One region of the Pararhizobium gei genome, then DNA from elsewhere that is predicted to be linked to it. Evidence: predicted binding sites of a transcription regulator. Region 1 holds the regulator's gene; each other region holds the start of a gene.
What was found. Region 1 encodes PhoB, which activates phosphate uptake and scavenging genes when phosphate is short. Its sites were predicted from a motif close to TGTCATNNANCTGTCAT; they were not measured.
Positions count from the first base shown of each region.

Region 1 (4,213 bases):
TCAACAACCTCGCCGCCGTGCCGTCGATCGTCTATGGTCTTCTCGGTCTGTCGATCTTCATCAACTTCGCCGGCATGCCGCGCTCGGCGGCTCTTGTCGGCGGCCTGGTGCTGACACTGATGACGCTTCCGACGATCATCATTGCAACCCGCGCTGCGCTGAAGGCAGTGCCACCGTCGATCCGGGCAGCGGCTCTCGGGCTTGGCGCCTCGAAGATGCAGACCATCTTCCATCACGTCCTGCCGCTCGCCATGCCCGGCGTGCTCACCGGCACGATCATCGGTCTGGCGCATGCGCTCGGCGAAACCGCGCCGCTGCTCCTGATCGGCATGGTCGCCTTCGTAGTCGATTATCCAGGCTCTCCGATGGAGCCGTCCACCGCGCTGCCGGTGCAGATCTATATGTGGGCGAACGAAGCCGAACGTGCATTTGTCGAACGGACCTCGGGTGCGATCATGGTTCTCCTGATCTTCCTCGTCGTCATGAACCTTGGAGCAATCCTGTTGCGGCGTCGCTTTGAGCGTCGCTGGTAGTGAGGTAGAAACATGAACATGATGTCAGAAGCAGCAGTTGAAAAGGCGCTGGACCAGAAGATGAGTAACGTTCCCTACAAAATGACCGGGAAGGACGTTTCGGTCTATTACGGCGAAAAGCGTGCGCTGTTCGATGTGAACCTCAACGTCCGCGAAAACACCGTCACCGCCCTGATCGGCCCGTCCGGTTGCGGCAAGTCGACCTTCCTGCGTTGCTTGAACCGGATGAATGACACGATCGACAGCTGCCGGGTCACCGGCAAGATCATGCTCGATGACGGCGATATTTACGATCAGACCATCGACGTTGTCGAATTGCGCGCCCGCGTCGGGATGGTCTTCCAGAAGCCGAACCCGTTCCCGAAATCGATCTACGAAAACGTCACCTATGGTCCGAAGATCCACGGTCTCGCCCGCACCAAAGCCGAATTCGACCAGATCGTCGAAAGCAGCCTTCAGAAGGCCGGTCTCTGGAACGAGGTCAAGGATCGCCTGCATGAATCCGGCACCGGTCTGTCCGGTGGTCAGCAGCAGCGCCTGTGCATCGCGCGCGCCGTTGCCGTCAGCCCGGAGGTCATCCTGATGGATGAGCCATGCTCCGCGCTCGATCCGATCGCGACCGCCAAGGTCGAGGAACTGATCCACGAACTGCGGGCCAACTACACGATCGTCATCGTCACCCACTCGATGCAGCAGGCTGCGCGCGTTTCCCAGCGGACCGCCATGTTCCATCTGGGCAACCTCGTCGAAGAAAATGATACCGACAAGATGTTCACCAATCCGGATGACCAGCGCACCCAGGATTACATCATGGGCCGCTTCGGCTGATGCCTGAGCCCCGCACCTCATCTGGATTGTGAACGCAAGGAACACCAACCATGTCTACGCATATTGTTTCCGTCTATGACGACGACCTGAAATACCTTACGCGCCGCATTTCCGAAATGGGCGGGCTTGCCGAGCAGATGGTCGCCGAATCGGTTCGCGCATTGGTGAATGCCGATCTTTCGCTGGCTCAGAAAGTCATCTCGGATGATGTCATTCTCGATGAGGCCGAGCGGCAGATCGGCGACAAGGCAATCGTCACCATCGCCAAGCGCCAGCCGATGGCAGCCGACCTCAGGGAAATCATGGGATCCATCCGGATCGCGGCCGATCTCGAGCGTGTCGGCGATCTGGGAAAGAACAACGCCAAGCGCGTCATTGCCGTAGCAAATGCAAGCCTGCCGCGCCAGCTTTCACGCGGGCTCGAGCATCTTGCCGAACTTGCGCTGATGCAGCTCAAGGAAGTGCTCGACGTCTATGCGTCGCGCTCTCCGGAAAAGGCCAACGGCATTCGCGAACGGGACAACGAGATCGATGCGATCTACACATCCCTGTTCCGTGAATTGCTTACCTATATGATGGAAGACCCGCGCAACATCACGCCGTGCACGCATTTGCTGTTTTGCGCAAAGAACATCGAACGCATCGGCGACCATGCGACCAACATCGCCGAGACAATCTTTTACATGGCGACCGGTGCGCAACCGGTTGGCGAGCGTCCAAAGGACGATACCGCCAATACGGTCGGCGCAATCGGCAACTGATCGAGCGCCGGTTAAAATGTAAGTAAGTTCCTACTTATGCGGCGCGGACGGCCAGGAGCCGTCCGCGTGACAGCCCTGCTGTGAGCGCCGGGCGTCAAGGAGTTGAGACCCCATGCTGCCGAGAATTGCCGTTGTCGAAGACGAAGAAGCGTTGAGCGTTCTCCTGCGATACAATCTTGAGGCCGAAGGCTTCGAGGTTGATACCATCAATCGAGGCGACGAAGCCGAAATCCGCCTGCAGGAGCGCTTGCCGGATCTTCTCATCCTGGACTGGATGCTTCCGGGCGTGTCCGGCATAGAATTGTGCCGCAGATTGCGACAGCGTTCCGAAACCGAGCGTCTGCCGATCATCATGTTGACCGCGCGCGGAGAAGAAAGCGAGCGGGTCCGGGGCCTGGCGACAGGTGCCGACGATTATGTGGTCAAGCCGTTTTCGACGCCGGAACTCATGGCCCGCGTCAAGGCGATGCTCCGCCGGGCCAAGCCCGAGGTTCTCTCGACGCTGCTGAAATGCGGCGACATCGAGCTCGACCGCGAAACCCATCGCGTCCACCGCAAGACCCGCGAAGTCCGGCTGGGACCGACGGAGTTTCGCCTGCTCGAGTTCCTCATGTCCTCTCCTGGCCGGGTCTTTTCGCGATCCCAGTTGCTGGACGGCGTCTGGGGACACGATATCTATGTCGACGAGCGCACCGTGGATGTCCATGTCGGACGTCTGCGAAAGGCGCTGAATTTCTCCAACATGCAGGATGTCATCCGAACGGTGCGCGGCGCAGGCTATTCCCTGGAAAGCTGATCGCAAATGGTCACCGCGGTCCGCACGTGTCAGCCTCGCTGAAGCGCGAGATGGGCACCGAGACCGACAAGAATGCCGCCGCCAAGCTTTTGTACAAGCCGCTGCACCCCGTTCGATCTGCGAAGACGGCGTGTCAGGGCGCCGGCCATAAGCACGCAGACGATGTCTGCCGATGAAAACATCAGGTTGACGATCGTCCCCAGAACGAGGAATTGCGCCCAGGCCGGCAGCGTCGCGGATGCATCCACGAACTGCGGCAGGAAAGCGACGAAAAATATCGCGGTCTTCGGGTTGAGGACTTCGACCGTTATGCTCTCGATGAAAGCGCGGCGTCCGGACTTAGGCCCTATCGCGGGCAGCGCCGTTTCCCCCTCGGTTTTTCTCCTGAACAACGAGATACCGAGCCAGATCAGGTAAGCGGCGCCGGCCAGTTTGACCACCATGTAAAGCATGGGGACGGCATGAAACAGCACCGACAGCCCTGTGGCAGCCGCCACCACATGAACATAGCAGCCCAAGTGGATGCCGAGCGACGCCAGCATCCCGCCACGGCGGCCATGCGCCATGGTTTGGGCCGCCGCATACAACATTGCCGGACCGGGAATATACGCGAAGATCGCCGTCGTGACGAAAAAGGTGAGCAACAGTTCGGTGGACGGCATCTTGGGTCTCCGGCTGACGCAGCCTTTCTACAGATCATTCCCGCGATACCATAGTTTTCAAACTGTGCCTGAGGCAACCAGAAACGAAAAAGTCCTGCAGAGGTCATCGGCAGGACTGATATCGGCTCAAATTGTTCTTTTCACCGTGTCCGGCGACGTTCCGCCGATGGCTGATAGGCGAGCTTGGCATGGAAGGTGCAGTAGGGCGACGTGTCCGGGGAATCGTTGCCGCAAAAATGAAACTCGTCCTTCATCGGATCGCCGATCGGCCATTTGCAGGTTCGATCGGTCAACTGCGTCAGGACCAGGCGGCGCGACATGGGAAGCACGACATTGCCCGCCGGAGCTTCCTTATACTGTTCGACAGTTTCGATTTCGGCGTCCTGCGCCATGACGGCGGCGTCTTCCTGACGTGTCATCGGTCGGGCGGCTGGACGCGTTGAGGTGGTGTATGCCTGGGGACGGGGAGCGATGACTGGCGCCGGGCGCTTAGTGCGTGTGGCGGTCGTTGTGCTGCCGCCTGCCTTTGCGCGGCCGGGCAGGCATAGGCGGTGCACTTTGCCGATCACCGCATTGCGACTGACGCCGCCGAGCTGTGCAGCGATCTGGCTTGCGCTCAATCCTTCAGACCAT
Region 1 is NZ_CP119409.1:797,526-801,738, forward strand. It holds gene pstA (phosphate ABC transporter permease PstA) at 1-533, shown strand, start outside; gene pstB (phosphate ABC transporter ATP-binding protein PstB) at 546-1,361, shown strand; gene phoU (phosphate signaling complex protein PhoU) at 1,412-2,122, shown strand; gene phoB (phosphate regulon transcriptional regulator PhoB) at 2,235-2,918, shown strand; gene PY308_RS03755 (LysE family translocator) at 2,948-3,580, opposite strand; gene PY308_RS03760 (GcrA family cell cycle regulator) at 3,721-4,213, opposite strand, start outside.

Region 2 (4,213 bases), 1.2 Mb from region 1:
TTTTAAAGAGGAAACAATGGCTGATCTCAGAAACTACCAAACCCGGGTGTCGCCTGCCGGTGCACAGGCGGGGGCCGTAATCGACGAGGGTCTGCGCACCTATATGCTGAAGGTGTACAACCTGATGGCGCTTGGCCTTGCGATCACGGGTATCGCCGCCTTCGGCGTCCAGGCATTCGCCGCGACGAATCCTGATTTTGCAGTGCTGATTTACCAGTCGCCTTTGAAATGGGTGATCATGCTGGCCCCGATCGCGCTGGTCTTCTACATGAGCTTCCGCATCAACTCTATGAGCGTATCCGCTGCCCAGACGACGTTTTGGGTTTATGCGGCACTGATGGGCGTATCGCTTTCGTCGATCTTTCTCGTCTATACGGACGCCAGCATCGTGAAGACATTCTTCGTGACGGCGGCTTCGTTCGGCGCCCTCTCGCTCTATGGGTACACGACGAAGCGTAGCTTGTCTGGTATGGGTTCGTTCCTGATGATGGGGCTGTTCGGCCTGATCATCGCTTCGGTCGTCAATATTTTCCTCGGCTCATCTGCCCTGGATTTTGCGATCTCCGTGATTGGCGTTCTGATCTTTGCGGGTCTGACCGCTTACGACACGCAGAAGATCAAGGAAATGTACTTCGAGGGCGATGGCGCCGAAATGGCCGGACGCAAGGCGATCATGGGCGCCCTGACGCTCTATCTCGACTTCATCAACCTGTTCCTGTTCATGCTGCGTTTCCTCGGAAACCGCGAATAGACGGAATGGAACCTATCGGAAAAGGCGGCTTCGGCCGCCTTTTTTTGTATTGCAATTCTTGCTGATTGACGTGCTTGATCGCTCTTGTTCTGACTGAGGAACAGTCTCCTGTTCAGGCCAATATCCATGTCGTTTTCTTTACGCAATGCCACTCCAGCCGATATTCCTGTCGTGACCAGCATCTATCGCGATTCAGTTGTTGCCGGTGTCGCGTCCTATGAAACGACACCGCCCGACGAGATCGAGATGGCCTCGCGTTTTTCGGCGATCGTCGCCAATGGTTATCCCTATATTTCTGCCGTCGATGCGATGGGCCTCCTGATCGGCTATGCCTATGCATCGGCTTTCCGCACCCGCGCGGCCTATCGGTTTATGGTGGAGGATTCGATTTATCTGGCGCCCGAAGCGCGTGGGCACGGCGTGGGAAGGGCGCTGCTTGCCGAGCTCATCGCGCGTTGCACCGCCCTTGGCTTCCGCCAGATGGTTGCCGTGATCGGCGGCGCGCATCCTGCGTCCATCGCGGTTCACCGCGCTGCAGGCTTTGAACAGAGCGGTATGATAAAGGGCTCAGGCTTCAAGCATGGCCGCTGGCTGGATACCGTCTTCATGCAGTTGGCACTTGGAGAGGGGATTACAACCCATCCGGAGGCGGACATCTATCCCGACACGCTCTACAGTCGCTGATTCACGTGTCGATCAACTTCAGCATCTTGTCGAAGATCTTGAGCACCTGATGCAGTTCATGGCCACGCTTGAGAATTCTGCCATGCGTATCCACGATGCTGAAGGCGCCCTGCTTGGCGGCAAGCCTGGGGTTTTTCTCGATCCGGTACAGCGGTAATTCGCCCGAGCGCTTGAAGACCGAAAATACGGCCCGGTCGCGCAGGTGATCGAGCGCGTAATCCCGCCATTCGTTCTCCCCGACCATGCGTCCATAGACGCGGAAAATCAGGTCCAGTTCACGACGATGGAAAGTGATGGGCAAGGGATCCTGGCCGCTGCGATAGTCATGCAGGTGAACGACCACGTCGGAATTTGTCTGCCTTTCGGAACGGCTCTCACCTTGCGGCAAATCCGACTGATCCGTCATCTGTATCCCAGTTCGATTGTGACAGGATCGTTACAGTTTGCCTGAGCCTCGCCGAAATGCAAGCCACCAGTTCCATTTCGTCAGGGAAGATCTTTCAGGCACAGTGATATTTCTGGCCAAACAGCAATGCCGGTTCTGTTGGGAACATCGACCTCAACCCAGCACATGATGCGGGCCGACCTGACGCAGGAGCCTAGTTGGCCTTGTTTTCACCCATGATGGTGGTGGCGCCGAGAATAGCGCCGGGAGTTTCGTTGTTTTTCATTTTCTGCAAGAGTACGGCGCATCCGCCATTCTCGCCCTCCTGAAGAACGGAAGCCGGCAGCACGAATCGGGCGGGCTTGCCATCCCACATGCCGACCGTCTGAATATCACGCACGGCATGCCAGTAGGAGATCGTCTTGCCGCTGTTTTCTCCCGTCTTCACATCGACCATCTGTTCGCGGTTGAAATAGATCACAAGCAGATTGGCCTTGCCGCTTCCCGCGCCCACCTTGATCTCAATTTCATCGTTCTTGACGGAGGCCTGGACCGGGACTGCCAGTCCCTTGCCGTTTGTGCTCATTTCGGTGAGTTTACGGTTTATGCCGTCGAGATCGGCGCCGTTGATATGACTGCGTCCGTTAAGGATCGCCTGGGGCGTATAGACGCCGCTGCGGCCCAGCATGCGGGCATAGGCATATTGCCGTGCCGTATTGTCCTTGGTGGCAAGCGTGTCCGCCCAGCCGAGATAGTTCCAGTAGTCGACATGATAGGACAGGGCCACGACCTTGCCATCGTCGATCAGTTTCTTCAGAGCCGCATCGGCCGGCGGGCAGGAGGAGCATCCCTGGCTGGTGAACAGTTCCACGACACCGGCGGGCTCGCCGGCAACCGCCGGCAGCGCCGAAAGGCAAAAGCCAATGGCGAGCAGAACGCGACGTGTGGCAGAAGGTAAGGACATCGGTATTTCCAGTCGGCGTTGCAGCAGGCAAGGGGATTGGCCCCTTCATACGCCGCCTCGCTTTCAACAGAAAGTCACGTTGGAGTGAGAAACCGGCATCCTGTGTCCTGGCCGAACCGGCCACGAAAAAGCCGGAGCCTTTCAGCCCCGGCTTGTCGGTTTTTGCCGATTTTGTCAGGCGGCGAGGTCGCGCAGAACGGTCTGCAAAATACCGCCATTGTTCATATAGGTTACTTCGTCCAGCGTATCGATACGGCAGATGAGCGGGACTTCCTTCGTCGTGCCGTCGCTATAGCTGATCTTGGCGACACGCTTTTCGCGAGGCTGGACATCGGTCAGGCCTTCGATGGAGACAAGCTCGTCGCCGCGCAGTTCCAGCGATTCCCATGTCGTGCCTTCCTCGAAGACGAAGGGCACGATGCCCATGCCGACGAGGTTGGACCGGTGGATGCGCTCGAAGGACTGGGCGATCACGGCCTTGACGCCGAGAAGGTTTGTGCCCTTGGCTGCCCAGTCACGCGACGAGCCATTGCCGTATTCGACACCGGCGAAGATGACCAGCGGCACGCCTTCGGCCTTGTACTGCATGGCCGCGTCGTAAATCGACATCTCTTCCTTCGAAGGATAGTGGATCGTGTAGCCGCCTTCCTTGCCGTTCGGTCCCATCATGTGATTGCGGATGCGGATATTGGCGAAGGTGCCGCGCATCATCACTTCATGGTTGCCGCGGCGCGTGCCGTACTGGTTGAAGTCGGCAACGCCGACACCGTGACCGATGAGGTAGGCGCCGGCCGGAGACGCTGCCTTGATCGAGCCGGCCGGCGAGATGTGGTCGGTGGTGATCTTGTCGCCGAACAGGCCGAGTACGCGGGCGCCCTTGATGTCGGAGATGCCCGAACCGGTCTTTCCCATGCCGACGAAGTAGGGCGGGTTCTGCACATAGGTCGAATTGTCGTCCCAGGCATAGGTCTGGCCTTCCGGGATCTGGACGGCCTGCCAGTTGACGTCGCCCTTGAACACGTCGGCATATTTCGATGCGTAGAGCGCGCGGGTGACGTATTTCAGGATGTATTCCTGGATTTCCTGCGACGTCGGCCAGATGTCCTTGAGGAACACCGGCTGGCCATCGCTGCCAATGCCGAGCGGTTCTGTCGTCAGATCCTTCTGGACGGTGCCGGCCAGCGCATAGGCGACGACCAGCGGCGGCGAAGCGAGGTAGTTCGCCTGGACGTCCGGCGAGATGCGACCTTCGAAGTTGCGGTTGCCCGAGAGAACGCCGGACATGATCAGGCCTTTCTCGTTGATCGTCTTGGAGATCGGCGCCGGCAGCGGGCCAGAATTGCCGATGCAGGTTGTGCAGCCGAAGCCGACGAGGTTGAAGCCGAGTGCGTCGAGATCCTTCTGAAGACCTGACTTTTCGAGGTACTCA
Region 2 is NZ_CP119409.1:3,959,156-3,963,368, reverse strand. It holds gene PY308_RS19220 (Bax inhibitor-1/YccA family protein) at 17-751, shown strand; gene PY308_RS19215 (GNAT family N-acetyltransferase) at 878-1,435, shown strand; gene PY308_RS19210 (DUF2794 domain-containing protein) at 1,437-1,841, opposite strand; gene PY308_RS19205 (DUF1223 domain-containing protein) at 2,035-2,784, opposite strand; gene acnA (aconitate hydratase AcnA) at 2,959-4,213, opposite strand, start outside.
Region 2: the regulator PhoB is predicted to act here: its motif matches at 1,860-1,876, upstream of PY308_RS19210 (DUF2794 domain-containing protein).

Region 3 (4,213 bases), 2.1 Mb from region 1:
GGGGATAACCGCGATCGCCGCCATGATCCCGAAATTGCCTGCACGATCCGAAATCAGTCTTTTCAAGAGCTGCATGACGCCCACCCCAACCTTCCGCAGCCGGCCTTTGCCGACGCTTATGTAAATCTAAGGGGGAAGACTATCGGACAGATTCTAAATTGCGGTAAAACATGTTAGTTAACTAATATAAAAGCAAAAAGATACAGATATACGGGAACGGCTTTACGGTTTGTTCACCATGTCAGCCAACGGACGCAGCCTTATCGTAGTCGATGAAGTCCTTTGCACCAGCCTCAATGGCTTATGAGCGCTCGGAGACTGAAACGGCTTCCGGATGATCAATCCGGAGTTTTTGGTTTCGCGCAACCGTTTGTCTACCCTGTGCCCTCATCCCAGGCCTTGAGCCGAGCATGACGAGATTGTGTTGCGTCGCTCAGCGTCAAAACCATGGACAGAAAGATGCCATAAAGCGGTAATTGACCGGAAACAGTATGAAACGGCGGCGGCGGCTTCTCACACATGATTTTATCAGCGCCATGAATGCCGGCACGCCCTACACCCATCCACTCGACGGTGCCGGACTAACCCCACGCTGATCGAAGACTTTAAGCGTGTTGAGAAAGATGGCTTGCCATCACGGACTTCAGTTCGTCAGGTCGTAGGGAATGCGGTAGCCGTTTTCCTCGAGCCAGGCGATCAGCGCCTTCGGCTCGTCGGTCTGGATGATCGTCGCGCCCCGGTCGATCCAGAAACCCCAGCTCTCTTCGGGCTTGCCGTCGAGCACCGCGCGCTCGTCGCCGCGGCCGCCGGCCAGCATGCCGGGTGCACGGTTGACGATGGGATAGGTGTTGACCCAGAGGTGCCAGTTGCCCCGCGCCGCGGTCGCACGCGCCTTGGCAGAAAACAGGACGCCGCCGTCCAGCGTCATCGGCGTGTCGCCCGCATGCCAGTTGACGAGCTCGGCCGCCGGCGCATCGAAGGCATCCGTCGCCTGGCCCATGAAGCGCGCATCATGCACAGCGTCGTCAGCCAGGATCGGCATGAAAGTGACGTCGGAGCCGACCGCCTTCATCAGGGTACGGGTGTCGGCGATGCGGCGGTCATTCCACAGATTTTCCTTGATCAGGATCTGTCCGGCCATCCCCAGCGACCGCGCTTCGGCAGCGATTTCGGGTAGGACGGCGGCCGTCAGCTTGTTGTCGATGTTGATGATGATTTTGCCCTTGGCGATGGCAAAGGCCTCCTTCAGGGTCGGCACGGTCTCGTCGGTGACGATCGCCTGCCCCTCGATCACAAGCCGGCATGTCTTCAGCTCGGCCAGTGTCTTCGTCTTCGTTTCGCCGCGGCAGGTCGTGGTCCGGTCGAGGAAGTCGTCATGCATCAGAACGAAGACGCCGTCGGCTGATTTTCGCACATCGAGCTCGATCATCTCGGCGCCGAGAGCGATCGCATTGCGCATGGCATCGAGCGAATTCTCCGCCCGGACGATCCGGCCGTTCTCTTTCCAGCCCGTCCGGTGCGCAACCACCATGATGTGGCTGCGCCAGTCGTTTGCCCGGTTCAGCCTGTCGAGGATCTGAACCGTTCGATCGATGTCGGAGGACTGCGCCGGCAGCGCGAACAGCGCGCAAACAAGGACGGAAAGGAAGAGAGCAGTAAAGCGCATGCGATTCGCTCCTGAGCCGGTCGGTTCAGAAGCGAGTAGAGGCCGGGCATGACAGCCCGGTGAATCCGCGATGACAGACTGATGAAACCTCTGTTTCAGATTGACGACAGAAACGACGTACTCCGGTGTTAATTTCCTCTCGCCGGAGCTTAAAACTCACACGCTGGCGGCGATGAACCGTTCTGGCCGGAAGGTGGCAAGCAGCGGATGGCGCTCGCCGGTGGCGATTTCAAACGCCATCAGCTCGCCGACGATCAGTCCCAACGTCGCACCGCTATGGCTGAAAGCGACGAAATAGCCGGGAACGGCCGGCAATTCGCCCAACACCGGTTCGCCGTCGCCCGGAATAGGTTTGCGGCCGACGCCGTAGGAGGCGACTTCCAGTTTGGGATTGCCTTCCAGTATCATCGAGGCCCCGGCAAGAAGCCCCTCCAGCGTCGATGGCTTCACACTGTAGCTTCCGTCGCCATGCTCCTCGACCTCGTTCGCCGCCCAGTCGGCATCGATCGCAAGCGTGCCCCCGGGTCCCGGCCGAACCGCGACGTGTGGCGTATTCAGGACGGCAGTAAGCGGATGATCCACGGGCTTGGTCGTCACCAGCAGAGCGACCGGCGTGCCGTCATCGATCCGCTGTCCAGCGTCCGCCGCCATTTTCGGAACGGACGGGCCGGTCGCAAGCAGGACGGCATCGGCCTCATAGCATTTGCCCGAGGCAGTTTTAGCGCCGGTTGCGCGACCGTTTTCCACACGGACGGTCGCGGCCCCCTGATCCGTCACGAGTACGCCGCCGCGCGAGGAAAACTCCGCAAGCAGCAGCTTGATCAGTTCCGGAAGATCGACCCACCCCTCGCCGGGGTTGAAAATCGCTCCCTGCGGCGTGATCGCGCTGGTGTTGATGCCCGGCGTCACGGAAGCGACGTCGGCCTCGTTCAGGTGAAGCGCGTCATAAGCGAGCGACACCTCGTGGCGGAACGCCGCATCAATCTCGTTGGTCGCATCGTCCGCATCCCAGGTCAGCCCGCCCTTGAAGGAGAGCCAATCCGCCTCAGCAAGGTTTGCCGCGAGCGTCCTGTAGCGGTCGATACCGGCCATCCGCAGCAGATGATACGGTTGCGAGCGCATCCGCGCGGAATTGAGCCATGAGAGGGAGCGGCCGGAGGCACCGTTGGCAACCGGTCCGTCGTTGAGGAGGGTCACGGCAACACCGCGACGCAGCAACTGGACCGCTGTCGAAACACCAAAAATGCCGGCGCCGATGATGACGACGTTAGAGGCTTTGTTTTCACGCATGGTCAGACTTTCAGTTTCGTTTCGTGGATTGGCAAGGCGGGTTGAAGCATCCCGCGTGTTGGCGACGACCGTTCACAGAACTTCGGCGAGGAAGCGCTTCAGGCGCGGGCTTTGCGGATTGTCGAAGATCGCCTCGGGCGTCCCGGTTTCGACCACGCGGCCCTCGTCCATGAAGACCACCTGATCGGCGACCCGCCGCGCAAAGCCCATTTCGTGGGTAACGACCACCATGGTCATGCCGCGCCGGCCAAGATCTGCCATCAGGTTGAGCACGCCCTTCACAAGCTCCGGGTCGAGCGAACTGGTGACTTCGTCGAACAGCATCACTTCCGGTTCCATCGCAAGCGCGCGGGCAATGGCCACGCGCTGCTGCTGGCCGCCGGAAAGTCCGCCGGGTCGATGATGCTGTCGGCTGGCAAGCCCGACATCGGCAAGACGCGCCTTTGCCAGCCGCTCCGCCTGCGCCTTCGGCATGCGCTTGATCTGCGTCAGCGACAGCATGACGTTTTCCAGGGCCGTGTGATCGGGAAAGAGGTTGAAGTGCTGGAAGACCATGCCCACCCTGCGACGCAGCGTTTCGGGCTTCATCCGGAGTGTGCTTTCGCCATCCAGACGCACGTCGCCGCTTTTCGGTTCGACAAGGCGGTTGAGGCAGCGCAGCAGCGTCGATTTTCCAGAACCGGACGGGCCGATAATGCAGGTGACGCTACCGGGCCTGACGGTAAGATCGACCCCCTTAAGCACCTCCAGATCGCCATAGGCCATGCCGAGACCCTGCGCTTCGAGGCTGCCGCCCCTGAATTGTGCGTTATCCTCCTTCCGGGGAGCGCTGGCGCCTGCGAGTTCGTCCACCTCTTCCAAACCGCTCGTCAGTTCACTTGGCCTGCGCTTGCCGAGCCGCAGCCGCGTATCGATGGTATTGACCAGATGGGTCAGCGGCACGGTAATCACCAGATAGAAAATGCCGGCCAGCAGCAGCGGTGACAGGTTTCCCGTGACGACGGCCTGGTCCTGGCCGACACGGAAGATCTCGCGCTCTGCAGCCAGAAGTCCGAGGAAATAGACGAGACTGGAATCTTTGACATTGCCGATGAACTGGTTGACCAGCGCCGGCAGCACCCGGCGCACCCCCTGCGGCACGACGATCAGGCGCATTCCCTGGCCATAGCTCATGCTGAGCGCCCGGCAGGCCTCCATCTGGCCCCGGTCGATGCTCTGGATGCCCGAGCGGAAGATCTCGCCGATATAGGCGCCGGC
Region 3 is NZ_CP119409.1:2,946,207-2,950,419, forward strand. It holds gene PY308_RS14310 (TadE/TadG family type IV pilus assembly protein) at 1-75, opposite strand, end outside; gene PY308_RS14315 (glycerophosphodiester phosphodiesterase family protein) at 644-1,666, opposite strand; gene PY308_RS14320 (NAD(P)/FAD-dependent oxidoreductase) at 1,823-2,956, opposite strand; gene PY308_RS14325 (amino acid ABC transporter permease/ATP-binding protein) at 3,029-4,213, opposite strand, start outside.
Region 3: the regulator PhoB is predicted to act here: its motif matches at 1,737-1,753, upstream of PY308_RS14315 (glycerophosphodiester phosphodiesterase family protein).

Region 4 (4,213 bases), 760 kb from region 1:
CCGGCTATCAGCAGGGCCAGGGAAACTATGGCGCAATCCAGGGATGGAACGCTGCCAGCGTTTACCAGCAGGCAATCGCGATCATCGGCGCTGAAATCGACGGCGGCTGATCTTTGTCATGCTGACACGAAAAAAATCAGCAGCTCGGGAAATCGAGCTGCTGATTTGATGTGTACAGCAATTGCCGTGAATTTCGGGTGTAGCGCACGCTTGCCCTGTGACAGACGTCACGTTCCCGGACGGATGAAATCACCGGTCTTGGCATCCATGACCCAGAGTTCGCCGGTCGAAATATCAAACCAGGACCCATGAAGCTGCAGCTTGCCGCGCTGCTCGAGTATCTGGACACAGGGAAATGTGCGAAGATTCGCGATGGAATTGCGGATCGACACACGCTCCAGGGCCCGCTGCCGCTCGGCGGTGGTCATGACGCTGTTGTTCTGAATCTGCTCGGCAGCCGGTTTCAGGAGGTTCATCCAGCGACCGATGAAATCGCCGGGCGACAGGGGCTCGGCATCGACGTCGAGCGCTGCCTTGATCCCGCCGCAGCGGCCATGGCCCATGACCACGATATCGCTTACTTTCAGCACCTGGACCGCAAATTCCAGTGCGGCCGACGTCGAGTGGTAATGACCGTCCGGCTCATAGGGCGGCATCATGTTCGCCACGTTACGAACGACAAACAGTTCCCCTGGGCCGCTATCGAAAATCGTCTCCGGGGCCGCGCGGCTGTCGCAACAGGCGATCACAAGCGTTTTCGGCTGTTGCCCCGTTTCAGCCAGCGCCTTGTAGCGCTGTTGCTGCTCGTTGAAACGTCCGCTCATAAAATTCTTGTAGCCGTTCAGCAAACGGTCCGGAAAACGCTGCATGATGTTCGATCACTCCGACTATTCGAGACACTGAAATAGGGATTGGCACATTCCCGATGGGACATACAGGATTTGTGCACTGCACGATACGGATTTCCCGCGGTGCATAAGAGTGACTTTTTCTACAGCCAATGCCGGTTGCGGATCATCGCCGCTTCTGGCCGGGATGCATCAGGCGACGCATCTGAACCATCGCCATCGGCGTTGCCATGCTCTGGGAGTCCTGTTCCAGCGTCAGCTCGTCGGCGCCACGCTTGCGCGTCCGCGCGATGATCTCGAAAACGCTGGCCGTAGCGAGCTGCAATGCTCGTTCCTCATTCAAACCTTCGAGAAGCCGAGCCAGGAACAGGGCAGACAGAAGGTCGCCGGCCCCGTTCGGCGGGTTGTCGATCTGCCGGTGCTCGGCAAGAAGCGCGTGATTGCCGGAGAGATAAAGATTGCCGATGCTGCCGGTCATCATGGGGATCGCCGACGTCACGAGCATGCGCGGCGGCCCAAGTGACAGGGCTGCCTCCAGAAGTGCTGCATTGCTTTCCAGCGGCGTGCCGCAAAGCCATGACAGTTCGAACCGATTGGGGGTGGCAAGCGACGCAAGCGGCAACAATATGTCTCGTATCGCAATTGCCGTCTCTTCCGGAACATAGAGTCCTCCAGCATCTCCAATGACCGGATCGCAGGCATAAAAGAGATTGGGGTTCCGGCCTCGCAGGACTTCGACCAGTCTCCCGATGCTCTCCGCCTGTGCGGCATTGCCGAGGTAGCCGGAAAGGACGGCGCGGACCTCGCCAATCCAGGGTGCCCGGATAATGTCGTCGATCACGCTGCTGAAGTCGTCCGGAGACACCGGCACGCGAGTCGATGGGCCGTGGCCAGGATGCCAGGGCAGAATCACAGTGGGCAAAGCCCAAACCGGATAGCCCAGCGTCTCCAGCGCAAAGACGGCGGCACGATTTCCGACCGAACCGCGAATCACATGACTTGAAATGACAATGACGGCACTTGGATTAGTCTCAGACATTGCGGGTTTCCAATGGCGGCTTTCCCAAATTGCCGATCGACATCAGGCTGTCAACTGAACCTGCAAAAGAGAAGCGACTGTACGTTCCGCTGAGGGTGACCGGTTGCGGTAGGTATAAGCGATTAAATAACAAATTTCTTCAATTCGGCATTAAAATCCGTGAATCCATTCTCAAACAGCGTCAAAATGATCACGAAGCCGGCCAAAAGCCGGTCGCTTATCGATATTCTTCTGTTAGGTTCGGCAAGACAGCAATGTGGGGAGAGACAGTCATGGGCACGAAATATAACCCGAAACGGGACCGCCATTTCGACACGGTGAACGACGCCGGCAAAGCGCTCGGCCTCGACATGCTCTCACCCGAACTCCTTTTTAAAAGGGCCAGCCACGACGACCTTGATCACTATACGCCTGACATGCTGGCACGGACCGCCGCATATGCTTTGACCGCGGTAAATCGCAAAGAAAGCCAGCACCTGTCGGTGGTCGTGGAAACAATCGAAGGTGTGGAGCCCTCCGGAGCGGAGGTTTCGGTCCTCTGCGTTACCGACCGCAATATGCCCTTCCTCTACGATTCGATCATGGGGGAGGTGACCAGCACCCACCGGGACATTCATCTGGCAATTCATCCCATTCTGGTTTTGGAGAAGGGCAAACCGGCTAAGCTCTTCGACCCCGAAGAACAAAGCGATCCCGCCACGCGGTTCAGCCATATCCAGATCCACCTTTCGAAACTAAGCCAGGTTGAAGCAGACGATCTGGAACAGCGGATTTCGAACGTCCTTGCCCAGGTGCATCAGGCGGTGGGAGACTGGCCTTCGATGACCGTGCTGCTTGACGAGGCGATGAATGAGCTGGAGAACCATGCCCCGTCGCGCAGGAAAGGTGACCAGGACGAGGCTTTAGCCTTCCTTCGCTGGTTGCGCGACAACAACTTCACCTTTCTTGGCATGCGCGAATATACCTATTCGGGCAAGGGAAAGAATGCCGTCGTCGAACGCGGCAGCGGCACCGGGCTCGGCATTCTGTCCAATCCCGACGTCCGGGTGCTGCGGCAGGGCAAGGACGCCGTCCTGACCACACCGGAAATCCTTGCCTTCCTCGACGGGCCGGACTTCCTGATCGTCACTAAGGCCAACGTCAAATCCGTCGTGCATCGGCGTGCCTATATGGATTATATCGGTGTCAAGCGCTTCGACGCAAATGGCATGGTAACCGGCGAGCTGCGCATCGTCGGCCTGTTCACATCCAGTGCCTATACCCGCCCGGCAGCGGAAATCCCGCTGCTGCGCTTCAAGGTCGCAAAGATCGTCGATCATTTCGGATATGACCCGCAGAGCCATTCCGGCAAAATGCTGATGAACACGCTGGAATCCTACCCTCGGGACGATCTGTTCCAGATCGATATCGGTCTTCTGGCAAGCTTCTGCGAGCAGATAAACGAGTTGGGAGACCGGCCGCGCGTGCGTGTCCTGCCGCGCATCGATCACTTCGATCGCTTCGTATCCGTCATTGTCTACGTTCCCCGCGAACAGTATGACTCGGATGTCCGCGAAAAGATCGGCACCTATCTGAAAACCGTCTATGAGGGACGGGTGTCTGCCTATTATCCGGCTTTCCCGGAAGGCGGGTTGGCCCGCGTACACTTCATCATCGGCCGCTCTGTCGGAAAAACACCCCGTGTCGCGCAAGCGAAACTGGAAGAAGCGGTGCGCGATATCGCCACCCGCTGGATCGACCGCTTCAATCTGCTGGCGCGTCAGAAAGGCATCGATCTCACCGTCAGCCAGGCCTATCAGGCCGCCTTCACGCCAATGGAGGCCTATGGCGACCTGGACGATATCGCTGCCTGCAGCAGCAGCGATCCGATCCGCATCGCCTTTTACCAGAAGCCGGGCAAAACGCCGCAATCCATGGAATTGAAAATTTTCCATGCCGACGAGCCGGTCTCCCTGTCCCACCGGGTGCCTCTGCTCGAGAATCTTGGCTTTCGCGTCATCAGCGAACAGACCCATGACATCGTCGTCAACGGCAAGGACAGCCAGCGCCTGGTCGTGCTGCACGATATGGAACTCATCCATCGCGATGGCCATGCCCTCGTTCTTGAAAAGTCCGGACCTATGCTGGAGGAGGCTTATCTCGCGGCCTGGAACGGGCTGACAGAGGACGACAGCTTCAACAGGCTGATCCTTCTTGCCAATCTGACAGCGCGGGAAGTCACGGTATTGCGTGCCTATGCCCGCTATCTGCGCCAGACCGGTATCACCTATTCACAAGGCTATATCGCCGACACACTCGGCAAATATCCGGCGGTTGCCGCCAACAT
Region 4 is NZ_CP119409.1:37,396-41,608, forward strand. It holds gene PY308_RS00195 (lytic murein transglycosylase) at 1-110, shown strand, start outside; gene PY308_RS00200 (carbonic anhydrase) at 228-869, opposite strand; gene pdxY (pyridoxal kinase PdxY) at 1,015-1,887, opposite strand; gene PY308_RS00210 (NAD-glutamate dehydrogenase) at 2,160-4,213, shown strand, end outside.
Region 4: the regulator PhoB is predicted to act here: its motif matches at 1,925-1,941, upstream of PY308_RS00210 (NAD-glutamate dehydrogenase).